DNA from 3 places in the Vibrio frigidus genome. Region 1 is predicted to be linked to each of the others. Evidence: predicted binding sites of a transcription regulator. Region 1 holds the regulator's gene; each other region holds the start of a gene.
What was found. The regulator MetJ, encoded in region 1, represses methionine synthesis genes. The targets are predictions, from matches to a motif close to TTAGACNTNTANANGTCTAA.
Positions count from the first base shown of each region.

Region 1 (10,062 bases):
CTCCTAATGTATGGCACAACGCAAACGTCATTTCAGCACGATTAAGAGTATAGAAATGAAAATCTTTCACGCCTTCTCTGCTTAAAATTCTTACCATATCAATAGCTTGACTCGCACCAACCAATTGTCGAGTTGTTGGGTCATCTTCTAAACCGCTAAATTGCTGTGCCATCCAACCCGGTACTTTCACGTTATTCATTGCGGCAAAACGAGAGGCTTGCGTAAAGTTAGAAACGGGCAGAATCCCCGGTATTATCTCTGCGTCAATACCCGCACTCACACAACGATCTCTAAATCTTAGGTAGCTTTCAACATCAAAGAAAAATTGAGTTATTGCACGATTAGCACCTGCATCCACCTTTCTTTTTAAATTAAGTAAGTCTGACTGTGCACTTTTTGCTTCTGGGTGAACCTCGGGAAACGCCGCCACTGAGATATCAAAATCATGTCGCGACTTGAGCAAAGTAACCAAGTCCGATGCATACATATTTGGTACACCACCACCAGCCGGAATATCACCGCGTAGTGCGACGATATTGCGTATACCATTTGCCCAATAGTCATCCGCAATATCTATAAGCTCATCACGGCTTGCGTCAATACAGGTTAAATGTGGCGCAGCCACCAAGCCTGTCTGATCTTTAATTTCTTTGATAATAGAATGGGTACGGTCACGTTCACCAGAGTTTGCCCCGTAGGTAACCGACACAAATTTAGGTTGAAGTGTTTTCAAACGGTGCACAGAGTTCCACAACGTTTCTTCCATTTTTTCGCTACTTGGCGGAAAAAATTCAAAAGAAACATTAATATCACCAAGCTCCGCGATATTCTGATTTAAGGCATCTAGATGACTAGCGTGTGAATAACTCATAGTTCTCTCTCATTCGGGCTGATCGAATTTGTATTTCTGTTTTGACGTTTAGACGTCTATATGTCTGTAGAATGTAATGAAATGGGATTAATGTCAACATGATGTTCATGAAAATTTTTCATGATATTGGTGAGAGATATTCAAGGGGAATGTAGGACGGACTAAGGTTGGTTAACATGAATTCGGCTCTGGAGATAGATCGATATCCCCATGATAATGACAAGTAAAACCGCCACTGCCCCTTTAAAGGCAGTAGCTAGCGTTTATATTTAAAACAGGTTTGATAATCGATTAATATCCGATTGGATCGCCCCGGCGGTCACTTCTCTGCCCGCACCTGGTCCTCTAATCACCAACGGGTTGTCCTTATACCAAGCACTTTCTATCGCAAAGATATTGTCACAGGGAAGCAAGTTAGCCAAAGCATGCTCTTTATTTAGCGCCTCAATGCCTACGGTTGCTTTACCACCTTTCTGTAAACGAGCCACATAACGCAGTACTCTATCTTCACGCTGTGCTTTTTCTAGACGTTCAGCTAGCTGTTCACTTAGCAACTGACCTTGGTCGAAAAACTGATCGATGGACAGATCTTTCAACTCGTCCGGAACAAGAGACGCCACTTTTACGCTCTCTGGTTCAATCGTCAACCCTGACTCACGCGCCAAAATAATAAGTTTCCGCATTACATCTGACCCGTCTAAATCGCAACGAGGATCAGGTTCCGTTAACCCTTGTTGCCAAGCCAATTCAACCAACTCGCTAAATGGAATAGACCCATCAAATTGTTGGAAAAGCCACGATAGAGTACCTGAAAATATTCCAGAGAATGCTGTGATTTCATCGCCACTTTCGCGCAAATCACGAACCGTATGATTGATCGGTAACCCTGCACCCACAGTTGCATTATATAGCCAATGACGCCCTGTTTTTGCAAATGCATCCTGTACTTTATGGTAAAACTCACTTGAAGCAGAACCCGCAACTTTATTGGCAGAAATTAGGTGTAAGCCTTTTTCAGCAATAGTGGGGTATTTCATTGATACCGCCTCACTCGCCGTCACGTCGAGTACGATTACCTCATCATACTCTTGTTGGTGACTGAGTTGCTCTAGCCATTCATTACCATCACTTTCTATTGCTTCATCTTCATAACGACTAAGTACACTCGAGGCCTCAATACCGGCCATATTCATCCAATACGTCTGGCTACCCACGACACCTATTAATTCAAAACTCATACCTCGACGTTTTTCTATTTCGCCTTTCTGTTTAGCGAATAGTTCGAGCCAACTAGAACCGATATTGCCTTTACCACATAAAACCAAACCAATTCGCTTTTGTGCTTGAAAGAGTTGAGTGTGAATTCCCTGAACTAAAACAGAGGTATTAGACGTACGTAAAACGGCCGCTAGGCTCAAACCTGATTCCGCTTCACACATAAATTCGACTGGTGCATTTTTTAGCTGCTGATAAAAGCCATGACTATGAATTGGGTTTTTCGTTACACCAGCACCAACAGCGGCGACCATTGAATAGCCTTCTTTAAGCCGAATATCTGCCTCCGTTGCCGAGTCATGTAGATAACTAAGGGCACCGGATGCGACTTCTGCTGTGTAGGCAAGAAGCAGCTCGCCTTGATCCGCTTGAACTTCATAAGCCAACGGTTGTAACTGAGCGCGTTGGAGTCTTTGTAGCACTTCTTCTTTGGCTCTTTCAAATTCATGTGCGTGGCTAAATATCAGCTCAATAAGCAAAACTTCATCAAGGGAGGTCACTATCTTCGCCCCTCGACCCGAAGCCAACACCCTTTCGATTCTGGTTGAGCCGGCTTCTGGTTGGTAGCTACATCGAAGCTCTAAATCCATCGCACTTTGAGCCACGGGTTGCAGTGTTCTGCTATGTAGCACAGGTGCTGCCAACCTAGCTAACTCACTGGCCTCATCTAAGCGTAGAAGAGGCAATAAACAGGCATCATTAACCTTTCGAGGATCGGCACTATAGACACCACAGACATCGCTCCAAATAGTCACTCGATGAGCTTCCGCTAATGCACCAATAACCGTCGCAGAGTAATCAGAACCATTTCGGCCAAGCAAAACCGTATCCCCTTGACGATTCTTGGCCATAAAACCGGTAATTACTAATCGGTGTTGAGAATGCTGTGCCAATACGTCTTTCAATAATGGCCATGAGCTCGAACGATCAACCTCTGGTTGCGTGCCGATATCCGCTCTCAAAAAGTCACGTGAATCGATAGCGACTGCCGCCATTTTTGCTTGACACAAGAGCTGTGAAAGCAACCTTGAAGACCACACTTCCCCAAGCCCAAGAACCTGAGCTTCTTGCTCTATTGTTAATGGGCTTTGTAAATCACCTAGGGCAGTAAACTCGGTATGAAGATGGTCCAACATTTTATTGGGTTCATCAATTAACTGTTGTATCAAATCTGACTGAAATCGACGCAATTCCGTCAGTATCTCATGTGCCGTTCGTCCATCTTTCTTTAAAGCACTCAGCCAATTGATGAGTTGATTGGTCGTGTCTCCAGCCGCAGAAACAACAATTAAATCTTCACTTTGAGAGTACTCGGCAAGAATATTTCTTACTCGTTTATAACACTCTGGATTGGCTAAGCTGCTTCCACCAAATTTATGAAGTTGACGTGTAGCGGTCATTTAAGCTGTCTCCTGAACTTTTTTAAATGCATTATCAAGATCTTCGATGAGGTCTTCACTATCTTCTAGCCCAACCGATAGCCTTAACAGTGTTTGTGCTATCCCTGCCTCTTTTAAGGCCTCTTCACCCATTGCTCGATGTGTCATTGAGGCAGGATGACAGATTAAGCTTTCTACGCCACCAAGGGACTCGGCTAATGAAAAGAGCGATAAAGCGCCAACAAACGCTTCAAGCTTATCCATCGGGCCATTAAAATCAAAACTCAACATAGAACCAAAACCGGATTGCTGCTTTTTCGCAATTTCGTGGCCTGGGTGATCTGGTAGACTTGGGTGATATATAGTGCCAACAAGATCCTGTTTTGAGAGAAACGCTAAGATCTCACGAGAACTCTCTTCATGAATTCTCATTCGAGCGCCTAAGGTTCTTATGCCGCGTAACGTCATGTAACTATCAAACGGCGTTCCCGTCGCCCCAATACAATTTCCCCACCAAGCAAGCTCTTCGGCATGCTCTTCTGTCTTGGTAACGATAACCCCACCAATCACGTCCGAATGACCATTAATATATTTGGTTGTAGAGTGAATCACAAAATCCGCACCCAGATCTATAGGCTTTTGGTATATAGGTGTCATGAAGGTATTATCAACCGCGACCAGCGCGCCAACAGTGTGCGCTTTCTCGCACGTTTCTTGAATATCAACCACTCTAACCAATGGATTAGATGGTGTTTCTAGTAGCACCAACTTCGGTTTTTTGGCTAATGCTTCATCCAGTGCGCTTAGATCAGACTGATCAATAAATAAAACGTTAAAGTCCCCTTTTTGAGCCCGAGTATTAAAAAGTCGGTAGGTACCGCCATAACAATCATTCGGTGCAATAATAAGGTCATTAGGCCCAATAAAAGTAGAAACCCAAAGGTTTAGCGCTGACGTTCCGCAATTAGTGACTACCGCACCCTTTCCCGACTCTAGATCGGAAAGGGTTTGCTCTAACATGCCCCGATTTGGATTTCCTGAACGGGTATAATCATATTTAGGCACATCACCAAAACTTGGAAAGCTATAATTGGTCGACAAGTAAATTGGAGGCACAACGGCATGAAACTGAGAGTCAGATTCAATGCCCGTTCGAACGGCGATAGTGGCGGGTTTCTTTTGTTTCATGTGCTGGCTTTCCTTTGCGATCAATTCAGTTTTCATTTTTCTTTATCCGCTAACTATAACTGAATCTCGAACGTTAGAATTAATAACAAGACACTTTACTGTTAGTTTTTTAAGACGTCAATAGCTCTAGACGTCTATATGTCTTTGCTTATGGCAGTAAATCCCGCTAGAATTCTATCCCATAATTGTTTTATGACTATTTTGACAAAGGTGAGCAATGGCTGATTGGAATGGCGAATACATAAGTCCATACGCAGAACATGGAAAAAAGAGTGAGCAAGTTAAGAAGATCACCGTTTCCATCCCTCTGAAAGTTTTGAAAATTTTGACTGATGAACGAACTCGTCGTCAGATTAATAACCTACGACACGCAACGAATAGCGAACTGCTTTGCGAAGCATTCTTGCACGCTTATACAGGTCAACCATTACCAACAGATGAAGATTTGAGAAAAGATCGCCCTGATGATATTCCAACTGAAGTTAAAAAATTAATGACAGAAATGGGAATTGAATTTGAAGCGTTTGACGAAGAATAATTAATCGGTTGGGGGAGATACTTCAACCAATTGAATTATTTACACAAGCGGGATTATTTTTCTATTTACTTAATACCCATAAACCCGTCATTCCTGATATCACAGGAATGACGGGTTTATGGGTTAAAAACGATCAATGTGTTCTATTTTGAATCGCTGTTAGCACATGTAGTTCTCTGGTAGTTCAATTCTCGCAACACCAGACTCTACTGCGGCTACCGCGACGGCTCTGGCAACACGTGGAAGCAAGCGTGGGTCCATTGGCTTTGGTATAATATACTCTTTACTGAACTCTAGTTTACTTACCCCAGCAGCCTTCAATACACCTTCCGGTACAAGCTCTTTAGTCAATTGACGAATCGCCTCAACTGCGGCCAATTTCATCTCTATGTTTATTTCACTTGCACGCACATCTAACGCGCCACGGAAAATAAATGGAAAACAAATAACATTGTTTACCTGATTTGGGTAGTCTGAACGACCCGTCCCCATAATTAAGTCATCTCTGACTTGGTGTGCAATCTCGGGTTTAATTTCAGGATCTGGGTTTGAGCAAGCAAATACAACGGGTTTATCAGCCATCAATTTCAATGCTGCAGCTGGTAACAGATCTGGCCCTGATACACCTAAGAACAGATCAGCACCTTCAATAACATCCTCCAACGTACGTTTGTCTGTATTGTTGGCAAACATTTTTTTATATTCATTTAGATCTTCGCGACGAGTATGGATAACTCCCTTGCGATCCAACATGTAGATTTTCTCACGCTGAGCACCACACTTAATTAAAAGTTCCATACATGCTGTAGCGGCAGCACCTGCACCAAGACAGACGATGGTTGATTCCTCAAGCGTTTTACCTTGAAGCTCTATGGCATTAAGCATGCCTGCTGCTGTAACAATCGCAGTGCCATGTTGATCATCATGGAATACAGGTACATCACAACGCTCGATAAGTTGACGTTCAATCTCAAAGCAGTCAGGGGCTTTAATATCTTCTAAATTGATACCACCAAAGGTATCCGCAATGGCTGCGACTGTATTTACAAACTCTTCGGTAGTCCGATGTTTTACTTCAATATCGATGGCATCTAAATTAGCAAACCGCTTAAAAAGCAGTGCCTTACCTTCCATCACTGGCTTTGACGCCATTGGACCTAAGTTACCTAAACCTAAAATAGCAGTACCATTAGATATGACAGCTACCGTATTGCCCTTCGCCGTGTACTTGTACACGTTATCAACATTCTGTGCTATCTCGCGTACTGGCTCGGCAACGCCGGGGCTATATGCCAGCGCTAGATCTTCGGCAGAATCGGCAGGTTTAGTGAGTGCTATCGCCGTCTTACCTGGAGTCGGGTAAGCGTGATAATTAAGTGCTTGTTGACGAAAGTCATCTTGTTGGTTGTCTTCGGACATCAGATTTATTTCCAGTTGTAATTGGCAGGGGAGGTTTTTAGTATTCAGATAGATAGTAAATGATCGCGACAGAACTTCCTACATAGAAAAAGGTTTAAGTCATAAAGTTTATTTTTACTGTGAGATCAAAAAAAGGACGCATAAGCGTCCTTTTTTATTCGGAATTACAGCATAGCAATTACTTGCTAGATAGTGCACCGAAACGTTTGTTGAAGCGATCTACACGTCCGCCGGTATCAACGTTACGTTGCTTACCAGTGTAGAACGGGTGACATTTGTCACATACGTCTAAGTGGATAGATTCTTTTGCAAGAGTTGAGTTAAACTCAAAAGAATTACCGCAAGAACAAGTTGCGCTAACTGCTTTGTATTCTGGGTGGATACCTGTTTTCATGGGAAAACCTCATTATAGGCCGTGTCGCCATTCGATTCTAAGCCGAACACCACACGTATTTACACAAATTGGCATAAATTGATATACCGTCAAGGCGCAGTATACTAATGAAACACGCCATTGGAATCAACTCATTTGAATCTTTTTTCAACAAATTCTTCTTTTCGCGCCTAAATGACTCGCTCTGCGCACATTTTATGTCTACCACCTCCCTCTCGTAATTACATTGCGCATCAACTACACTATCTCCCTCGTTTCATTAAGCTGACTACTCATCAATAATGCGTCCAACCATTGCTCAAATAGCCCTACCAGTGCCGCTAGACAAGAGGTTTGATTATCTCATTCAAGCTCATCAATTTCCGGTTATCGGTGGTCGTGTATCCGTTTCATTTGGTAGACAAACACTTGTTGGAATAGTTACTGCAATGGTTCATCAATCCGACTTCCCAATAAATCAGCTAAAAAGCATCAAGCAGGTATTAGATGTCGAGCCTATTTGGCCAGATAAGCTTTACACACTTCTTAATTGGTGCAGTCAGTTCTACCAATACCCTTTGGGCGAAACTCTTAGTAATGCGCTACCAACGGCTCTAAGAAAGGGCAAAGCTGCTGAGTTTGCCTCGCTTATAGAATGGCAGATCACTGAAACTGGCAAAAATCAATTAATGAGTGGCCTTGGTCGTGCCGTGAAACAAGCTAAGGTAATGCACTTACTTGAAAATGGTTCGATAACACATCAACAAATGATTGATGAAGCGATATCCAGTTCAGTATTAAAAACCTTGGATGAAAAAGGTTGGATTGTTTCTACAGAAACAAAACCCAAGACGGCTTGTTGGCCTGAGGAACTAGAAAATGCAGATGAAAAACCAAAATTAAACGAAGAACAAGCAATTGCTATCGCCACAGTAAACAGCAATAGCAACTTTGGTTGTTATCTATTAGAAGGCGTAACAGGATCCGGAAAAACAGAGGTTTATCTGAATCTGATTAAACCTATTTTAGACGCTGGCAAGCAGGCCCTAGTTCTTGTCCCCGAGATAGGACTCACACCACAGACCATCAATCGATTCAAAAGAAGGTTCAATGTTCCCGTTGCCGTTATTCATTCTGGATTGAATGACACTGAAAGGCTCAATGCTTGGTTATCAGCAAGAGAACAACAAGCCGGCATTGTTATCGGTACTCGCTCCGCATTACTAACTCCATTTAAAGATCTCGGTATTATTATTGTCGATGAAGAGCACGACACGTCTTATAAGCAACAAGATAGCCTGAGGTATCACGCTCGCGATGTGGCCATAATGCGAGCTCATAAAGAAAATATTCCTATTGTTTTAGGTTCGGCCACGCCTTGCTTTGAAACCTTGCAAAATGCCATATCAGGCAAATATCATCATCTTATATTAAGTAAACGAGCAGGTAATGCCCTACCAGCCACACATAAGGTTTTGGATATAAAAGGCCTCTATTTAGAGGGCGGATTATCGGCGCCTTTAATTGCTGAAATGAGAAAGCACTTGGAGTCGGGCAATCAAGTCATGCTATTTCTAAACCGTAGAGGGTTCTCTCCTGCATTGATGTGTCATGAGTGCGGATGGATAGCGGACTGTAAAAGGTGCGATGCATACTACACCTACCATCAAAATAAAAATGAAATGCGATGCCATCATTGCGGCTCTCAACGACCAGTAGTCAATCAATGCCAGGGCTGTGGTTCGACGCAACTCGTCACGGTAGGCGTAGGCACAGAGCAATTGGAGCAGCAACTCGAATCACTATTCCCTGAATTTAAAACATTGCGGATCGATCGCGATAGCACAAGACGAAAAGGCTCATTGGAAGCAGCGTTAGAGAGCATTCGGAACAATGAAGTTCAAATACTTATTGGCACTCAGATGCTCGCAAAGGGCCACCACTTCCCTGATGTTACTTTAGTCGGTTTACTTGATGTGGATGGTTCTTTATTCAGCAGCGATTTTCGAGCCTCAGAGCGTTTAGCTCAACTCTTTATTCAGGTTGCAGGTAGAGCGGGTAGAGCAAGCAAACCGGGTGAGGTTTTATTGCAAACACATCACCCAGATCACCCTTTATTACAAGCACTTCTCTACAAAGATTACCACCACTTCGCACAAACTGCGTTGCTAGAAAGGAAGCGGGCGATGCTCCCTCCTTTCACCTATCTAACGTTATTTAGAGCGGAAGCAAATAACAGTGATTTGGTAGAAAACTTTTTGAGACAGGTCAGACACACACTTGAGTCCAATCCATTATTTGACAACTATTCTATGATCATGGGACCCACACCTGCACCTCTAGCAAAACGGGCAGGGAAAGCGCGATGGCAACTCCTACTGCAAACGCCACACAGAAGCACGATGCAAAAACTTTTACATAGTGCAAAGGCGGCCATACAATTGTTACCTTTAGCCAAGAAAGTTCGCTGGTCTATAGATATAGAACCCCAAGACTTAAGCTGATGATTCATCAAGCGAATGCATCGCGCTATTTATATTCGCCAATGCGACAAAGCTCACACAACTTATGCAAAATTTGTTACTCTACCCGTAAATTACATTTCTCTAAAGCAATACACTTAGAGCATAAACATATAGTTACATAACAGTTATCATCGTTAGGATATCAGAGGTTAATTATTTATGGCGACAATGAAGGATGTTGCCCAGCTTGCGGGTGTTTCAACCGCTACGGTCTCTCGCGCTTTAATGAACCCAGAAAAAGTTTCTGCGTCAACTAGAAAACGTGTAGAAGACGCTGTACTAGAAGCTGGATATTCCCCAAACTCTTTAGCTCGAAATCTCCGTAGGAATGAATCCAAAACAATTATCACCATTGTTCCAGATATTTGTGATCCATATTTTACAGAGATCATTCGTGGCATTGAAGACGCAGCGATGGAACATGGTTATCTAGTTCTACTTGGTGATAGCGGCAAACAGCAAAAAAGAGAAAGTTCTTTCGTTAATCTGGTTTT
Region 1 covers NZ_JBCDMC010000011.1:92,156-102,217, reverse strand. Annotated here, with positions in the region: gene metF (methylenetetrahydrofolate reductase) at 1-871, opposite strand, end outside; gene AACW90_RS18195 (bifunctional aspartate kinase/homoserine dehydrogenase II) at 1,141-3,546, opposite strand; gene AACW90_RS18190 (O-succinylhomoserine (thiol)-lyase) at 3,547-4,713, opposite strand; gene metJ (met regulon transcriptional regulator MetJ) at 4,931-5,251, shown strand; gene AACW90_RS18180 (malic enzyme-like NAD(P)-binding protein) at 5,411-6,670, opposite strand; gene rpmE (50S ribosomal protein L31) at 6,849-7,064, opposite strand; gene priA (primosomal protein N') at 7,346-9,547, shown strand; gene cytR (DNA-binding transcriptional regulator CytR) at 9,728-10,062, shown strand, end outside.

Region 2 (10,062 bases), on a different contig from region 1:
AGTAGTGCTTGCACACTTGGCAGTGCCATACGCATTTCTGCTAATGTTCGAGCTTTGTAGATCGCCATCGCATAGGCTCGCGCATAATGCTTTAAGAATAGAAAGTCTTGCTTAAGATAATGTAAGTAAGCGTGTTCATTGAGCTTGCCAGTCGCGAGTTGTTTAACGAATGAATGGCAGGTATAGGCTTGCCATTCATCTATGCATGCGTTGATAAGATCTTGATGCTTCATCCTATTTCCTTAGTATTACAACGTTGGTACAAAATCAGATGCTTTAGGTTTTGAGCGAATGATTTTGTTTTTATATAGAAATTGAGTGAACTGGTCGTAACGTTCCAAATCAACGGCTGCGGGCCTAAGGTCAAATCGTGTCAGCGTATCGCGCCACGCTCGTTTGTTTAGTTCGTTATTTAATGTGTCAGGTGAGTATGCGGCAAACTCTATCCATGCCTCTTGCGGGTGGTTAATAATGTATATAGTGGCTTTCTCTATCGCTTTATTAAATCGACGGATAGCATCGGCATCATAATGATTCGCGTTGGCTACAACGACAAGTTCATCGTAGGCAGGGACGCCATGCTCTTCTGGATAAAAAGCCTTCGCTTTATAGCCTTCAATCGCGAGTTGATTCGACTCAAAATTTCGTAAACCGCCCCAAATCGCATCAACTTTCCCCGACGCTAAAGAAGAAGACAGTGCCCAGCCAACGTTGATTATTTCCACATCATTGAACGTAATTCCTGCTGATTCTAGCATGGTGCCGACGGTTGCTTCTTCATTACCCGCAATGGCAATGCCTATTTTTTTTCCTTTTAAATCAGCTAGAGAATGTATCTTGCCGTTGTCTAAAACCATCAAGGTATTGAGTGGTGTCGCGATGAGAGTAGAAGCGCGAATGAGAGGAAGGTTTTCCGCTACATCAATGGTTAAGCTGGTTTGATAGGAGATAGCCAAATCGATTTTATTTGCAGCTACAAGCTTAGCCGGCATACTTGGGTCGGCGGGCTCTTGAATCACAACGTTAAGTCCTTGGTCATTGAAGTACCCTTTTTCTTGCGCTATGACGATAGGCCCATGGTTCGGATTTACGAACCAGTCCAGCATTAACGTAACACTCTTTTGTTCTGCGCTCGCATTGAGAGAAAGGCCAGAGAGTAAAAGAGCCAGCCATCCTTTTTTTACGATAGAACCTGTTCGGGTTTGGGAATGCATCATTTTTCCTTAAATATTGATGGGTTTAGGTTAGAGCTGCCAATGGATAGCTCGTTTGAGTAATCTGTCTGTAATGAAATATAAGGCGATAGAAAATAGGGCTAAAATAAACAATGCGGCAAACATCTCATCGATCATCATTCGTGCGTTGGCTTGCAGCATTAAATACCCTAGCCCAGCACTGGAACCTACCCATTCACCAACTACCGCGCCGATTGGGGCAACGACGACGGCAACTCGAATACCCGAGGCAAGAGCCGGTAATGCCGCTGGGAGGCGGATGTGTCTTAACGTTTGCCATTTAGATGCCGACATGGTTTTAGCGAGGTCAAGATAACCGTTAGGAGTAGAGCGCAGTCCGTCGTAACAACATGTCGTTACAGGGAAGAAAATAATGAGTGCCGCCATGACTACTTTAGATGCGATTCCATAACCGAGCCACAGCATTAATATTGGAGCAATAGCAAATACCGGTATGGCTTGACTGGCGATTAAGACCGGCAATAGCCAGCGTTTCAAAGGTTCGAATAAAAGCATCTGTAATGCAAAAAACAACCCCATAGTGAGACCTAAAATTAACCCAAGTAATATCTCTTGTGTGGTTACCCATGTATGGAAGAGCAACACGTCGATTCGTTGTATAAGTTTCATCATGACGGCGTGAGGCGACGGCAAGATGAAAGGAGGGAATGCAAACACAACAACAATCAACTGCCATAATCCAAACAGTAGACAAGTGGTCAGAATACCTTGAAGTAGAGGGTGTATTGTGTGTTTTTTCTTCGCTATATTCGCTTCAGAAGCGGTATTTAATACGTTAATTTCCGACATGGTCTCGTTCCAATTGCTCAATTAGTTTCTGTTGCAACGCTGCTATTTCCCCGTTCAAGAGTCGAGGTGCATCGCCATTGGGAACAGGAAAAGAGTGCGTTTGAGATGGACTGCCCAGCATGAGATAGATGTGGTCAGCTAATCGCAGCGCTTCTTGAGGGTCGTGCGTGATTAACACCACGGTTTTGTTCTGTAAAAGTGCGGCAGAGAGATTTTGTAGCTGGTAACGAGTCACTGCATCCAGAGCAGAGAACGGTTCATCCATCAATACCAAAGGTTTATCCTGCATTAACGTTCTGGCAAGAGCGACTCGTTGACGCATTCCACCAGAAAGCTGATTAGGAAATTGAAGGCGTTGATTCGACAGCCCAACCTGATCGATAAGTTGAATCGCTTTTTGTTTATCTTTTTCTGACAAGATGTCGTTGCCAAATTTAAAGCTTAAACAAACGTTATCCATGACGTTGAGCCATGGCATGAGTAAATCTTGTTGTGCCATATAGGCGACATTTTGGTGTAGCTCACCGTTAAGGCTGCTTTTCATGTCTCCTTGCCAATCAAGGTCGTCATTTAAGAGGCCAGCGAGAAAGCGAAGCAAGGTGGTTTTTCCACAGCCACTTCTACCCAAAATAGAGGTCCATCGCTTTTTTGATATCTGCATGTTCAAGTCAGAGAGGATGGGTTGCCGGCTACCTTTGTAGCCTAAAGAGGCATTTCTCAATTCAATGAGTACAGGATTAGTCATACTCAACATCACTATTGGATTGTGTGTTTTCGGCCTGAGTTGGAAACAAATAATGGTCTTGAATTAATTGGTGTCCTGGAAAAAAGTGGTGAACAGGGCCATGACCGTAACCAATCTCTAATTTGTCAGCGTGAGAAATTGCTTGAGTAATATAGAGTTTACCGAGTTGAACGGCTTCTTTTAGCCTATAGCCTTGTGCAAGATAGCTGGCTATAGCTGAGGAGAGCGTACAGCCTGTACCGTGGGTGTTTTGCGTTTTAATTCTCGCTGTCGATAGGCGTTCGACATGCTCTCTGGTGACAAATAGATCGGTACTGTTATCGGAAGATTCTAGGTGCCCACCTTTGAGCAAGATAGCTCGCGTATCTAATTGTCTCAGCTTTACAATGAGTGCATTCATTTCAGCTTCAGTGTTAGGAACCGATTCACCGGTTAAGGCGGCGGCTTCTGGAAGATTGGGCGTAATCATCGTGGCTAAAGGCAAAAGAACGGATTTTAAGGTGCTGATGGCAGAGCTTTCTAGCAGAAGGTCGCCACTTGTCGCAACCATTACGGGATCGATGACAAGATGTTTCGGTTTATATTGGCGAAGTTTTCTGGCGACGGTCTTTATAATGCTGACGTCAGTCAACATACCGATTTTTACGGCTTGGATATTAAGGTCGGAAAAAACGGCGTCCATCTGCTGCTCTACAAATTCAGACGAGATGGGAAGGATGCCGGTGACGCCTTGAGTATTTTGTGCAGTAAGAGCTGTGATTACGGAGCAAGCATAACTGCCTGTTGCCGAGATGGCTTTGATATCCGCTTGAATGCCTGCGCCACCGCCACTATCTGAACCGGCAATGGTAAGTACAATTGGTGTTGTGTGCTTTGCTGTCATGTTTGGTTCCTAAACGTAATCGTAAAGGAATAACAGCAGCCAGATAAGCGAGGTATGCTACGGGATGTAGACAACCTTATTTTGGCATGGCTATCAGTTCCCTACGTCAGTGTTAACTGCATCAGGTTCAACGGGTCCCATCGAAATGGTCTCAGCTTTGGGTTGTGGCCCATCGCTCCCCGACTAATATCTAAAATATGTTTGCCACAGGAGTGTAGCAAATTCATTGGGTAACGAAAAGCGCTACGCAATGACTCTCGTCAATGTTTGCAACTGAACAGGTCGATACTATGGTTGCTGGAACGATAAGCTCACTATTGCATAGAGAACTCTAGAATGGATGCTAATGGTCAAATTTCGCCAGAATTGGTTGCGCAAATCTATGATACTGCATTGGATCCGACCCAGTGGCCTGTTTTGTTGGAACAGATAGCATCAACGCTTCCACCACTGGAAGCAGAACGTGTGGTGAGCGCAACTGCGCAGGTAAATCAACGGTTATCAATGCGGGAGGTCGAAAGGTATAGAGGCCTTTCTCAGGTTTCTACTATCGTTGAACACCTAGAGCGAAGTGCCGCCATCAGTAATAGAATGAAAGATAATGATGAGCACCAACATCTGCAATTGAGCCTATTCGACTTCTTACCTTTGCCTGCCTTTGTTATTACTGGTAGTGGGTCGTTGGTGCAACAGAACCAACTGGCACTCGACTTTCTAAAGACCACAGATTTAGTGAAAATAGAGGGTGGTCATGTTGTATTCTCGCTCAACTCCCAACAACAGCGGTTCAATAAACTGCTGTCTGAACTGATTGATCTTAAAGGGGAAGAACGCGAGGCGACAATGCGTTTGCGTGACAGTTTCCAAACGAATCCAGCGAGTATTAGTTTGTCTCGGATTGATGATCAATATCAGCTTGGTAGTAATATACTGGTTCTTTTCGCAAATCAAAATGTAGATGTAAAACCCAATCTAACCGGGTTCTGTCAGCGCTACAACTTAACGAAAGCCGAGCAGAGACTGGTCGAAAAACTGGCGCATAATAAAACGTTGAATGAGATTAGCGATAGTCACAGTGTTTCGATTAATACCATTCGGACTCAGTTAAAATCTGTCTTTCAAAAAACAGATTGCCACCGGCAAAGTGAGTTAATGAAGCTGATTTTGATGAATCCTACAGCGGAAACTCGAGACACGGTCAGTTCGCTAAAATCCAAGCTTATTTTTGAAACTGCGTGCTATCATCAAGTCTGTAAAGTCAGTGATGAGAGGCAGTTAGGATTCAGTGATATAGGCAGAAAAAACGGTATTCCCGTTATCTTGTTTCCACCGAGTACGGGTTCACGACTGCAGCAACATCCAAACAATCGGACTCTTTTTGACCATAATATTCGTTTAATTACCATTGATCGTCCAGGGTTTGGCTTATCAACGGCTGATCCACATCGTACTTTGGCGAGTATCGCACGTGACGTAGATACGTTGGCGGACTGTCTCAATTTGGATCGATATTCTCTTATGGGGTTTTGTGGTGGAGGGCCTTATGCCTTGGCGGCGGCGTCCCTATTAAAAGAACGGATAGTGCATACGACGATTGTTAGTACTGTGACTCCTTACCAACCAATCAATCTTTTCCATGGCGTAAAATCCAGTAATAAGTTTTTGGCGCAAATCGCGATGAGAGCTCCGTCGATACTGCATCCTCTTTTAAAGATTATCACCAATAATTTGATGAAAGATCACGAGTTGTATTTTGATCAGGTTTATCAACATTTGTGTAAGAGCGACGCGGCAGCATTGTCGGAAACAGAAGTCACTGATAATTTTTTATTGGCGTTCAGAGAAGCGATGCGGCAAGGACCGAATGCCTTTTGCGAAGATCTGGTCATTCTTAGTCGTCTATGGAACATTGATTTTGAAACTATCGTTTCACCAGTAACGATATGGCATGGCAGTCTGGACCAACATGTTCCCGTTCAATTGGCACGAAAGTTTCACCGTAGCCTTAGTAATTCAAAATTTCATGAATTTGAAAACCTTGGTCATTTACTCGTCTATCATCGCTGGAGTGACATTTTAAAATCTGTGGCAGAGGAATATGGCGATAGAATACGAGTTAAATAACGAACAAATAAAAAGCCGAACTGATGTGATACATCATTCGGCTTTTTTAATTGAGTCTAAAACGGTAATGAAAAGTGGTTATTACCAACCCTTAACGACACCACCTTTAAAGATCTCAGATGCGGCTTTATAGACTTCATCTGTTTGGTAGGCTTTTACGAAGTTTTGTACTTTTTCTGAATCGACATTGTCAGTACGAGCCACAATCAGGTTAACGTATGGAGACTTTTTGTCTTCTACGAATATGCCATCTTTCTCTGGTGTTAGATCGATGCTGCTCGCATAGGTCGTGTTAATGATTGATAGTGCAACATCGTCAAGTGAGCGAGGAAGTTGTGCGGCATCTAGCTCTACGATAGTGATGTTTTTAGGGTTCTCTACGATATCGCGAATGGTGCCAGAAAGACCAGTATCGGCGCGTAGTTTAAGCAACCCTTGTTGTTCAAGAAGTAGCAATGAACGCCCTAAGTTAGTTGGGTCGTTAGGGACCGCGATGCGTGAGCCATCAGCAATCTGGTCAACGGATGTCACCTGCTTAGAGTAACCGGCAATAGGGTAAACAAACGAGTTACCAGCGATAGCAAGCTTGTAGCCACGGTCAGCAATCTGTTGATCAAGATAAGGCTTGTGCTGGAAGGCATTGATATCTACAGAACCATCATCAAGAGCTGCATTTGGCGTAACATAATCAGTGAAGGTTACAAGCTCAACATCTAAGTTGTACTTCTCTTTTGCTACTTTTGCCGCTACTTCAGCTACTTGAGCTTCTGCACCTGCCATTACACCGATTTTTATTTTGTTGCTATCCACTTCTTTGTCACCGCAGCCTACCAATACTAAAGCTGATGCCGCTGTCGCTGTTACGAGCAAATTTTTAAGACTAAATTTCATGTTACCTCTCCTTAGTTTATTGTGATTATTATTATCTGTGGTCTACACGACGGACGAATGTATCGCCTATCGATTGAATTATTTGAACCAGTACTATCAACATCACTACGGTGACCGCCATGATAACAACATCATACCGATGAAAGCCGTAACGGATGGCGACGTCACCGAGGCCTCCACCACCAACCGTACCTGCCATGGCTGAGTAGCTTACTAGTGTGACTAAAGTGATAGTGACTGCGTTGATTATGGTTGGCAGAGCCTCAGGAAGTAGTACCTTGGTAATGATTTGCATGGGTGTTGCTCCCATAGATTGTGCTGCTTCTACAAGACCCCCCGGGACTTCAAGCAACGCGCCTTCAATTAAGCGAGCAACAAAAGGGATCGCACCTATGGTCAGAGGGACTATTGCGGCTGTTGTGCCGATAAACGTACCAACTAAAAGTTTTGTTACTGGGATGATAGCGACCATTAGGACTAGAAATGGTACTGAGCGGCCAATGTTCACAACGGCACCTAAGCCACCATTTAATTTGGTGTTTTCTGCCAGCCCACCTTTTTTGGTGATGTGTAAGATAACACCGAGCGGAATACCTACTGCAAATCCGACCAAACCAGACACGGCAACCATATAGAGTGTTTCACCTGTGGCGCCCAATAATAGACCACTATTGAAGCTTAACCATTGAGTAATAGAATCAAAGGACATAACCGAGCACCTCTACTTTAACTTTGTGTTCTTCTAAAAATTTGATGGCTGCATTGTCATCTTCTTCTGAGCCAAATAATTCTGCGACCATCATTCCGAACTTAACACCACCTGCGTAATCCAAGTCGGAACTTAAGATACTGACATCGATATTAAACTGACGAGAAATCTGGCTCATTACCGGGGTATCTACTGTCTCTCCAGTAAATTCAAGTCTGACAAGTGGATGCGTTCCGTCAATACGATCTGGTTGTAGCCTAGATTGGTAGTCTTCTGGAATCGAGAGGTCTAACGTTGAGCGAATAAAACTGTGCGCGAGTTCTGTTTTCGGGTGAGCAAAAATTTCACCAACCGTGCCTTTTTCAACAAGTTCACCGTCTCCTATGATGGCGACTTGATGACATATGCCTTTAACAACATCCATTTCGTGAGTAATGAGTAGGATAGTTATGTTCAGTTTACGGTTGATCTCTTTCAGCAATTCAAGGATTGATTGTGTCGTTGCTGGGTCTAATGCGCTGGTGGCTTCGTCACATAACAAGACTTTAGGGTCAGAAGCTAACGCTCTTGCAATGGCGACACGTTGTTTTTGACCTCCACTTAGATTGGCTGGATAAGTGTCTCGCTTATCCTCTAGCCCCACCAAAGATAATAACTCGGAAACTTTGGTGTTTATTTTATCGTTGCTTATGCCTGCAAGCTCTAGAGGAAGGGCAATATTATTAAAAACAGTGCGAGAAGAGAGCAAGTTAAAGTGTTGAAATATCATACCAATATTGCGACGAGCTTCGCTTAACTCTGATTTAGATAACTGAGTCAAATCGACTCCGTCGACAACAACGTTACCCTGTGTAGGGGCTTCTAACATGTTTACACAACGGATAAGTGTACTTTTTCCTGCACCGGAGGAACCTATAACACCAAATATGTTGCCTTGTGGAACGGTTAGGTTTATCTCTTTCAAGGCATGAATTTCTTTTTCGCCTTGATAGAACACCTTGTTAACGTTGCTGATTTTAATCATGTAATAAAACCTAATCAGGATAATTAGAATAAAGTATTGGTTAACTTTCTAAACTGTAGATTATGCTAGGGCCATCACGTTTTCATGTCAATAGATATTTTTACGTCTAGACGTCTATAGCTCTATTTTAACCGTGCTATTTGGATGTTACGACGTTCTAAACGCGATAAAACGACATTAAACAAACCTTGTTATTTGAGGATAAATGGTGATTAGCGCTGTAAAGCGTGCAATAATTTCGATCTAAATATCTAATGAGGATAACGCTTTGGCTAAACCTGCTGTGTTTTTAGACCGAGACGGTGTGATTAATGTCGATCATGGGTACGTACATGATGAGCATGATTTTGAATTCATCGACGGTGTCTTTGAAGCGACCAAAAAACTACAACAAATGGGGTACCTTTTGGTTTTGGTCACGAACCAATCGGGTGTTGCTCGCGGTTTGTTTAGCGAAGATAGGTTTCTCTCATTAACTGAGTGGATGGATTGGAACTTTGTCGACAACGGCGTTGAGTTCGATGGGATCTATTATTGCATGCACCATCCAGAGCATGGCATTGGTGAATATAAACAAGATTGTGATTGCCGTAAACCCAAGCCTGGCATGTTTCATTCTGCGCGCGATTTTTTAAAGATCGACATGATGAACTCGGTTATGGTCGGGGATAAAGCGGAAGACATGATGGCCGCAGAAGCGGCTGGTGTTGGTACTAAAATATTAGTCAGAACTGGAAAACCAGTGACAGACAAGGGAGCGTCTATTGCCTCGACGGTACTTAATAGTATTAAAGACGTACCAGCATACCTTGAACAGATATAAAGGTTTTAGTGTGAATGTAAAGTGGCTTTTTATTTCAATAATTATGGTGTTGGTTGGATGTAGTTCTACCGTAGAACCGTTTTATGTTTGTAATAACGGAACGCAGTTTACGGTGTTAACTATAGACGAAAATACAGCAGAAATAGTCATGGCGCATAAACGTATTGCACTAAAACAAATTCCAGCGGCTTCTGGAAGCAAATATCAAAACACGGAACGTGAATTGTTGCTTTGGCTAAAGGGGACACGAGCTATGTTGACACTTAGTTCTGATACGGTTGTGAACTGCGATCAGGTAATGAATTGATGCCAACAAAAAAACTGACTATTCATGATATTGCGAAACTTTCTGGTGTTGGTAAATCAACGGTTTCTCGTGTGTTAACCAATGATCCTAAAGTGAAGCGTGATACCCGTGAACGAGTAGAGAAGATTATTGCAGAGTCTGGGTATGTGCCGTCAAAATCAGCACAGTCTATGCGCGGAGGCAGCCAGAAGGTTGTAGGTGTCATTATTTCTCGTCTAGATTCTCCTTCCGAAAATAGAGCCGTCAGTAGTATCCTCGATACGCTTTATAATGTCGGTTACGATGTGGTTATCATGGAGAGTCAGTTTGATAAAGATAAAACCAACGATCACCTAGACGTACTTAAAAAGCGAAATGTTGATGGTGTCATCCTTTTTGGTTTTACTGGTTGTGATGTTTCCCGTCTGGTTGAGTGGAAAAGCAAAATCGTTGTCATTGCTATGGATGTGGAAGGTATCTCGTCAGTCGATTACGATAGTGCGGGTGTGATTGTTAAAGCACTGGAACATAT
Region 2 covers NZ_JBCDMC010000015.1:48,329-58,390, forward strand. Annotated here, with positions in the region: gene tenA (thiaminase II) at 1-233, opposite strand, end outside; gene AACW90_RS20420 (ABC transporter substrate-binding protein) at 249-1,214, opposite strand; partial or broken gene AACW90_RS20425 (ABC transporter permease) at 1,245-1,940, opposite strand; gene AACW90_RS20430 (ABC transporter ATP-binding protein) at 2,032-2,790, opposite strand; gene thiD (bifunctional hydroxymethylpyrimidine kinase/phosphomethylpyrimidine kinase) at 2,783-3,673, opposite strand; TPP riboswitch at 3,755-3,865, opposite strand; gene AACW90_RS20440 (bifunctional helix-turn-helix transcriptional regulator/alpha/beta hydrolase) at 4,010-5,797, shown strand; gene AACW90_RS20445 (MetQ/NlpA family lipoprotein) at 5,879-6,688, opposite strand; gene AACW90_RS20450 (methionine ABC transporter permease) at 6,720-7,397, opposite strand; gene metN (methionine ABC transporter ATP-binding protein MetN) at 7,387-8,421, opposite strand; gene gmhB (D-glycero-beta-D-manno-heptose 1,7-bisphosphate 7-phosphatase) at 8,690-9,244, shown strand; gene AACW90_RS20465 (MliC family protein) at 9,255-9,551, shown strand; gene treR (trehalose operon repressor TreR) at 9,551-10,062, shown strand, end outside.
Region 2: the regulator MetJ is predicted to act here: its motif matches at 8,520-8,539, upstream of metN (methionine ABC transporter ATP-binding protein MetN).

Region 3 (10,062 bases), on a different contig from region 1:
ACTTAAGCAAGGATTATTAACCGGTGATGCGCTTGCCATCAAACAGTATATAGTCTGGGCTTTACAAGCCATTAGACAAAAACCACAAGAATTATATTACAGCAATCTGATCATGGCTTATTTAGGTTTAGGTGAAATAAGCAAAGCAAATCAAATACGTTCGGAAGCCAGCTTCTTGTTTCCAAATCATGACTTTTCAACCATAGACATAGAACCCATTGCTATAGATGAAGAGCACAACCAAAATACTGAAAATAATGTGATTGAAGAAGAGAGCAATTCGATAGAGTCTGATACTACAAAAAAAGAGGGAGCGATTAAAAAGTAGAGTGGTACAAACCACCCTACTTACGAACTTATTGATTTAAAGTGTCGTCTAACGCTTTTAGACATAGAGCCACGTTTTCATTTCTCGAAGCGTACCCCATCAACCCTATACGCCATGTCTTTCCAGCTAATGCTCCCAAACCAGCACCTATTTCTAAGTTATAGTCATTAAGTAACGTTGCTCTAACGGCGCCATCATCTACCCCTTCAGGTATATATACGGCATTGAGTTGTGGCAGTCGATAATCTTCATCTACTACAAATTGAATCCCCATCAACTCTAAACCAGTCTTTAATTTTTCATGCATGACTTGATGTCGTTTCCATGCATTTTCCAACCCTTCATTTTTTAGTAACAACAAGGCTTCATGCAAAGCATAAAGACTATTTACAGGTGCAGTGTGATGATAGCTACGTTTACCTTCACCGCTCCAATAACCCAATACTAAACTTTGATCTAAAAACCAACTTTGCACAGGTGACTGTCTATTTTGAATGCGCTGAATAGCCGCTGCAGAAAAAGTCAAAGGAGATAAACCAGGCACACAGGACAAACATTTCTGACTACCTGAATACACGGCATCTAACCCCCATTCGTCTACTTTCAACGGCACGCCTCCAAGCGAAGTCACCGCATCAACAATGGTCAAGACCCCTCTTTCTTGTGCTAAAGAAGCCAAAGCCTGAGCGTCACTAAGAGCACCTGTAGAGGTTTCAGCATGTACAAAAGCTAAAATTTTTGCGTCAGGGTTGGTGTCAAGAGCGTCTCTTACTTTTCTAACGTCAACAGGTTCGCCCCATTCATTATCAACCACGATAGCTTCACCACCGCAGCGGATGACATTTTCACGCATCCTTTCACCAAACACACCATTTCGGCATACAACTACTTTATCGCCGGCTTCTACTAGGTTGACAAAACAAGCCTCCATACCAGCACTACCGGGTGCAGATACCGCAATAGTAAACGTATTCTCTGTTTGGAAAGCGTATTTAAGAAGCTGTTTTAGTTCATCCATCATATTGATGAATAATGGGTCAAGATGCCCTATCGTTGGACGGCTCAACGCTTGCAAAACTTGCGGTGAAATATCTGAAGGTCCGGGCCCCATTAATGTTCTATGAGGAGGTACAAAGCTCTGAATCGTCATAATTATTCCTTTTATAAGACGTGTAGGGGATTAAAGACTAACTCATAATCCATCATTCAACAATTCGACTCTAGTATAGAGGTCAAACCACTTGATCAAGCACCGTTTTTACGTTGTATAAATACTGGGCAAATATTCGTTTTATCAATTGACATTTAGACGTCAACATCGTTCAATGAATAGGTCTGGATTTGTTTGAACTTGATTTAGATAATTCGCTTTATAGCAGAAGAGGAGCATTGCCCAGGCAAGTGTTTTGTGGAGCCTTAACTCCGAGACAAAGCATTCAGGGGGAGCGGTGCCGAGATGATATTTCATTGAGTGTGTATAATCATCGGTTGAGTAGGCTGAATCCTACCAATTGTCACCAACCTTGTTTGGTGAAGAGCTTCTGAGGTCCGCATCCATATCTAATGCTTTTCCTCTGCTCTAGTAATCTCTCTTCAATATAACAAAAATAGAAATACTGTTAATTTGAATACATACAGGGAGAAATGCCGTGAGCGCATTCAATGTAGCAAAATTTGGTGGCACAAGTGTTGCCAACTTTGAAGCCATGAGCCGTTGTGCTGAAATAATAGAGAACAACCCAAACACAAAACTTATCGTCATTAGTGCTTGCTCTGGTGTGACAAACTTGTTGGTTGAGTTGGCAAATGGAGTTCAAGACGAACAACGTCGTCGTGTTGTCATTGAACAACTTGAAGATATCCATTATGCCATCATTGATAAGCTCGCCGACCCTTTAGAAACAGAACAAGCCGTCGCCTCTTTATTAAAGAGCGTGGCATCGGCTGCTGAAGCAGCATCATTCCAAAGTAGCGATAAACTCACAGATCACATGGTTGCTTATGGCGAACGGATGTCAACCCACTTGCTCACTCAAATACTAAGAGAGCGCGGCTTAAGTGCGGCACGTTTTAACATTCGCGATATAATGAGAACCAACAACGCCTACGGAAAAGCAGACCCAGAACTAGATTCGGTTGCTAAACTAGCACAAGAAAAACTCATCCCTTTATGTCGCGATAATGTTGTCGTTACACAAGGCTTTATTGGCGCTGATATAGATGGTAATACGACGACATTTGGTCGTGGCGGCAGTGACTATAGTGCAGCATTAATTGCAGAATCGGTTGAAGCATCGGGCCTTGAGATTTGGACAGATGTTCCTGGTATTTACACGACAGATCCACGCATAGTAGCGAAAGCTGCACCCATCCCTGAAATTAGTTTCAGTGAAGCCTCCGAAATGGCCAACTTCGGAGCCAAAATACTACACCCATCGACATTAGTTCCCGCATTACGCCATGGCATTCCCGTGTTCGTAGGATCGTCTAAAGAGCCAGAGAAAGGGGGGACTTGGATCAGACAAAAAGTAGGAAGTTCACCGCTATTTAGGGCATTAGCATTACGCGGAAACCAAACTATGGTAACACTGCGTAGTCCGAATATGTTTCAAGCGTATGGTTTCTTAGCCGACGTGTTTAAAATTCTAGCGAAGTATAAGATTTCCGTTGATCTGATCACTACATCAGAAGTAAGTGTATCGCTTACCCTTGACCAAACGAACACGTCAGGTGGCGCGCCAGAACTACCCATTGACGCTCAAAAAGAGCTGGAAGAACTTTGTACTGTAGAAGTAGAGCAAAATCTCTGTTTGGTCGCGCTTATTGGCAATAATATGAGTGAATGTAAAGGTTACGCAAAAAAAGTATTCAGTACTTTAGAAGACTTCAATCTACGCATGATTTGCTATGGTGCTAGTCCGCACAATTTGTGTTTCTTAGTACGTTCTGTTGATTCCCGTCGGGCTGTTCAGGATCTACATAGAGAATTATTCGAACTACGTGAGTAATGGTCGTCGAATAAAAAGGCTTGGTATCTTTAACCAAGCCTTTTTATCACCTTTCTTTGTCTTCTATCGTGCAGTCAAAGACTGTCATGTTTAGCAATAGCTTTCACTACTAGCTGATGTTAGGGCCTAACCACTTCTCCGCATCAAGAATATTCCAACCTTTACGCTCTGCATAATCCTCAACCTGATCTTGTTGTATCTGAGCAACAGCAAAAAATCGCGAATCAGGGTGTGAAAAATACCAACCCGAGACTGAGGCTCCAGGCCACATTGCATAACTAGATGTCAAAGACATACCAATCGCTTCTTCAACATTAAGAAGCTCCCATAAAGCACCTTTCTCTGTATGCTCAGGACACGCTGGGTAACCAGGTGCAGGCCTAATACCTTGGTATTTCTCTCTAATAAGATCTTCATTGGATAACGTCTCCTCGGGAGAGTAACCCCAAATTTCTCTACGCACTTTTTCATGTAGACATTCTGCAAAAGCTTCGGCTAATCGATCGGCCACAGCCTGAACCATGATTGCATTGTAGTCATCACCTTCAGCTTTAAACTTATCGGCCAGTTCGCGCTCACCAATACCACCTGTAACCGCAAAACCTCCAATCCAATCCTTTTTACCACTCGATTTGGGGGCAATATAATCACTCAAACAATAGTTAAAGCCTTTAGGCTTTTCTGTCTGCTGACGTAAATTGTGAAGTACTTTTGCAACTTGAGTACGTGATTCATCAGTATACACTTCGATATCGTCACCAATGCTTGCGGCAGGAAGTAAAGCACAAATGCCACTAGCTTTAAGTAAGCCTTCGCGTTCTATTTTGTCCAACCATTCATTCGCGTCATCAAATAACCTTTTCGCTTCTTCACCGACTTCTTCATGTTCAAAAATCTTAGGGTACTTACCCATAAGCGTCCAAGTCATAAAGAACGGGGTCCAATCTATATAGCGTCTTAAGCTCGCCACATCGAAATTTTCAAAAACGTGCACACCTAATTTTGCCGGTTCTGGGGGAGTATAATTCTGCCAGTCAATCGCAACTTTATTGTCTCGTGCTCTTTGTAATAAAACAGGCTTTGTGCGTGGTTTTTTACGATTATACTGATCTCGAACTTTGACATAGTCTTGTTCCACTTTTTCAACAAACGCTGGACGCAATTCATCTGAAAGTAATGATGAACAGACACCAACAGCACGCGAAGCATTATTTACGTAAACAACGGGATGGCTATAATTCTGTTCAATCTTGACGGCGGTGTGGGCTTTCGATGTCGTCGCACCACCAATTAATAGTGGAAGGTCGAAACCCTGTCGTTCCATCTCTTTGGCTACATGCACCATCTCATCGAGCGAAGGTGTAATCAAACCAGACAAACCAATGATATCGACCTTCTCTTCTTTAGCCACCTTGAGAATTTTTTCGCAAGAAACCATCACACCAAGATCAATTATCTCGTAGTTATTACACTGTAAAACGACACCGACAATGTTCTTGCCGATATCGTGTACATCACCTTTGACGGTCGCAAGCAGGATTTTTCCGTTTGCACGACTTTCTTCTTTCGAAGCATTAATAAAGGGCTCTAAATGCGCGACCGCTTGCTTCATTACCCGCGCAGATTTAACCACTTGAGGTAAAAACATCTTTCCTTCGCCAAACAAATCACCGACAACATTCATGCCATCCATCAAGGGGCCTTCAATGACGTGCAGTGGCTTAGCAGCATTAACTCTTGCTTCTTCTGTATCTTCGACGATAAATTCTGTAATGCCTTTAACGAGTGAATGCTCTAACCTTTTCTCTACAGGCCAACTTCTCCACTCTTGAGTAGATGAATCTTCTTCTTTACCCACGGCATTACCACGATACTCGTTCGCGATGTCGAGAAGGTTTTCTGTTCCCTTATCCGTTCTATTTAGAATGACATCTTCAACTGCATTACGTAGTTTTTCCGGTACGTTGTCATATATTTCCAATTGCCCAGCATTAACAATACCCATATCCATACCATTTTTAAAACAGTGATACAGGAATACGGCGTGTATTGCTTCACGTACATAATTGTTGCCCCTAAAAGAAAAGGATACGTTAGAAACACCACCAGATATCATTGCGTATGGAAGATCGCGCTTGATATCCGCTACCGCATTAATAAAGTCTAATGCATAATTATTATGTTCATCGATACCCGTCGCAACTGCAAATATATTTGGGTCAAAAATAATGTCTTCCGGTGGAAAACCGACTTCATCAACGAGAACACGGTATGCCTCAGTACAGATTTGTAACTTACGTTCACGTGTATCAGCTTGTCCTATTTCGTCAAAAGCCATGACAATCACAGCAGCGCCGTAACGACGGATAAGCTTAGCTTGGTGGATGAATTTTTCTTTTCCTTCTTTCAGGGAAATAGAGTTAACAATACCTTTTCCCTGAATGCACTTCAGACCAGCTTCTATTACTTCCCATTTTGACGAATCCACCATGATAGGAACTTTAGATATTTCTGGTTCCGTTGCGCAAAGATTAAGAAACCGCACCATACACGCTTCAGAATCAAGCATTCCCTCATCCATATTGATATCGATGACCTGCGCACCACTCTCAACTTGTTGACGCGCAACCTCTAAGGCTTCATCGTAAAGTTCATCTTTGATAAGCCGCTTGAAACGAGCGGAACCTGTCACGTTGGTTCGTTCACCCACATTTACAAACAGTGTTCCTTTATCAATGGTTACTGGCTCTAAGCCAGAAAGACGACAAGCCTTGGGGATATCTGGCAATTGTCGAGGTTTAACCCCTTCTACCGCTAATGCCATCTGACGAATGTGTTCAGGCGTCGTTCCACAACAGCCTCCAACTATGTTTACGTAGCCGCTTTCAGCCCACTCAATAATATGCTCCGCCATATCCTCTGGCGAAAGATCATATTCACCAAACGCATTAGGTAATCCCGCATTAGGGTGAACGGAAACAAAGGTTTCCGAAATTCTAGACATCTCTACGACATATTGCCTAAGTTCGTCGGGCCCTAGGGCGCAATTCAGGCCAAATGAGATAGGACTTACATGACGAAGCGCATTATAAAATGCTTCCGTAGTTTGACCTGAAAGTGTACGACCAGACGCATCAGTAATTGTTCCGGAGATCATTACTGGTAACGTGATATTCAGTTCTTCAAATACCGTATCGACAGCAAACGCACACGCCTTTGCATTAAGTGTATCAAATATAGTTTCGATTAATATAAGATCTGAACCGCCTCGTATAAGGGCTTTCGTCGATTCTGAGTACGCTTCTACAAGTTCATCGAAGCTGACATTACGAAAGCCTGGATCATTCACGTCAGGAGAAATTGAACACGTACGGTTAGTTGGGCCTAATACCCCAGCAACAAAGCGAGGCTTATCCGGTGTTTTTGCCGTCCACTCATCCGCAATCGCTCTAGCTAGTTGCGCGGCTTGATAATTAATCTCTTCACTTAGGCCTTCCATATCATAGTCAGCCATTGCGATAGTAGTTGCATTAAACGTGTTCGTTTCTAGAATATCTGCGCCCGCCTCCAAATAAGCAGAATGGATTTCTTTAATCAAGTCGGGCTGACTCAAGACTAAAAGGTCATTATTTCCTTTTAGATCTGAGTGCCAACTAGCGAATCGCTCTCCACGATAATCTTCTTCTTCAAGTTTATATCCTTGGATCATGGTGCCCATGCCACCATCGATTAACAAAATTCGCTTCTTTAGCTGATTTTCTATTATTTCTTTTACACTACTTCCAGACACGTTTAAGCCTCAATCCTTTTTAACTTTGTATCCATCCTATCACACAACAGGGAGAAATCTAGACGTCTAGACGGTTTTGTAATTAGAATTTATATCGCCAAATGTGTGTACGGTAATTTTTCATTATTCGTATTGATAAAGTTCGCTTTTCAACCGAAAATGGTCTTATAGAATAAAATTTTTGGAAAATTCGATGTACGTATACAACACCCTCTGTTTTTTAGCCGCCGCCGCAATGGCGATAGCCTTCGTTAATTCCAAAGTTGGTAAACTTCAAACCACCATAGCTATTACTGCAGGTGCTCTTGTTCTTTCTTTAATTATGATTGTAGCAGGCCAAAATGGTTGGTTTTCACTTAATGAAGTCGCGGCAAATACAATAGATTCGATTAATTTTGAAGATTTTCTCTTAAAAGGTGTGTTGGGCTTTCTGCTTTTTGCTGGTGGGTTAGGTATAAACCTAACCAATATGAAAGATCAAAAATGGGAGATAACCTTACTTGCCTTGGGCGCAACTCTCGTCTCAACCTTCCTAATCGGAGCTGTATTATTTGCGGTAGTGAACTGGGTCCTAGGTATATCGTTCGCTTTAGTCTACTGCCTTCTATTTGGCGCCTTAATTTCTCCAACTGATCCCATCGCCGTGCTTGCTATCGTGAAGAAGCTCGATGCGCCTAAACGTATATCAACACAAATCGAGGGCGAGTCGCTATTTAATGATGGCTTCGGTTTAGTCATTTTTGTTACTCTTTTTACTATCGCCTTTGGCACTGAGACACCTACTGTCGGTTCCGTATCATTACTATTTTTACATGAAGCCGTCGGTGGAATCGTTTATGGTGCTGCATTAGGACTGCTATTCCATTATCTTATAAGCTCAACAGATGATCATTCGATGGAGCTTCTTTTGACCCTAGGTATACCTACGGCCGGTTATGTATTCTCTCAAGTAATCGAGGTTTCTGGCCCTTTAGCGATGGTAATTTCAGGTATTATGATTGGTAACTGGACTCGTTACACAGGGTTCTCGAAAGAGAGTGAGCAACACCTAGACCACTTTTGGGAACTGATCGATGAATTCCTTAATGGATTGCTTTTCCTACTTATTGGCTTGTCTATGCTTACCTTTGAGTTTCATTCCGAAGATTGGATTATCATGCTCATCTCAATACCATTAGTATTAGCAGCTCGCTATATCAGTGTCTTTCTTTCATACCAAATATTTAATCGATTCAGAATGTACAACCCATGGTCAGTAAGGATTCTTACATGGGGTGGATTACGGGGCGGACTTGCACTTGCCATGGCCATGGCGATCCCGGCGGGGATAATGGTTGTTCCCGAAAAAAACATTGATGTGCGAGAAATACTGCTCGTGATGACCTACTCGGTAGTTGTATTTTCGATCTTAATCCAAGGGTCGACTATAACGCCACTCATTAATCGCGCAAAAGCTTGGGAAAGAGCAAAATCAGTTGAGCCTGAATCGCTACCTTTAAAGAAGAAACAATAAGTCATTGATCTGATTTGATTTGATTTGATTATAATAGGTTTCGTTTATTGCCTAAAAAATACCACCCATAATTTATCTTCATTTCCTTGAACACGTAAATATGTTTAGATTTGATTATCCCCATACAATGGGGATAATCAAATCTAATAACCTTGCATGGTTCACGATCAACTAACACCACTACTACTCGTCATCCTTAGTAAAATTCTCCTCCGAGAAATGTTCTAAATCATACGGTGTTTGTTGATAAACGCAGTAGTTTAACCAATTAGAGAACAATAGATGACCGTGACTACGCCAACTCGCTATAGGGTCATTGTCCGGATTATCTTTAGGGTAGTAATTAAGAGGGACCGTTGGTTCCATACCTTCACCTAAGTCACGTACATATTCATTATGTAATGTGTGGGACTCATACTCTGGGTGACCCGTTACGAAGACATTACGTTTATCTTTTGTCGCCGCCAAGTAAACCCCTGCGAGATCTGAAACAGCAAGTATATCTAGGTTGGTGTGTTCTTCTAAGTACTGAGCGGAAAAATCTGCATAGCGTGAATGTGGAGCCAAGAAACTATCATCGAAGCCTCTTAAAAGTGGGTGATACTTTTGTTGTATCTTATGAAAGTACACACCAGAAAGCTTTTCCTTACGCGTTTTCTTAGGCAATTCATAAAGTAACTTCAAACCTGCTTGGGCAGCCCAACAAACAAAAAGAGTCGATGTTACGTGCTTACGCGCCCACTGCATGATCGTTTCTAGATGATCCCAATAAATAACATCTTCAAACTGGACTAGGCCTAATGGAGCACCCGTTATGATCAAACCATCATAATTTTTTTCTTTCACTGTATTGAACTGGCGATAAAAATCATCAAGATGCTCTGTAGGTGTATTTTTACTCGGTCGGTCATCAATACGCAGCAGTTCGACATCGATCTGTAATGGACTATTCGAAAGGAGTCTTAAAAATTGTGTTTCTGTTTCGATTTTTTTTGGCATTAAATTGAGAATAAGTACTTTTAACGGCCTGATCTCTTGCGTTGAGGCGCGGGACATCGGCATTACGAAGATATTCTCTTTCTTTAATACATCTGAGGCTGGCAGTTTATCTGGTATCCGTATCGGCAAAGCTTTATCCTTAAGCTATCTAGACGTCTATATAGCTAGCCTAATTCAAAACATAATATTTGTCGAGAAAGAATTGTTCTTGGATCTTGTTTTACAATTGTAAAAAAAGCAAATTAGCTGAATAGCCGGAACTCGCTTTCTGTGTACAACCACGCGCCCGCCCCGGCGTGACGGCCGGCTTCCCTTAACAAAAAGAAAACCAACTGAACGACCACTCCACCGTGGTATTCTTTTCTTCTATAAACGCAAAAAAGCCCCAGCATTTCTGCTGAGGCTTCTAAACTTTTTTTGTAAG
Region 3 covers NZ_JBCDMC010000003.1:437,082-447,143, forward strand. Annotated here, with positions in the region: gene AACW90_RS07620 (PglL family O-oligosaccharyltransferase) at 1-328, shown strand, start outside; gene AACW90_RS07625 (pyridoxal-phosphate-dependent aminotransferase family protein) at 357-1,478, opposite strand; lysine riboswitch at 1,700-1,877, shown strand; gene lysC (lysine-sensitive aspartokinase 3) at 1,978-3,336, shown strand; gene metH (methionine synthase) at 3,446-7,126, opposite strand; gene AACW90_RS07640 (cation:proton antiporter) at 7,320-8,639, shown strand; gene metA (homoserine O-acetyltransferase MetA) at 8,823-9,767, opposite strand.
Region 3: the regulator MetJ is predicted to act here: its motif matches at 7,177-7,196, upstream of metH (methionine synthase).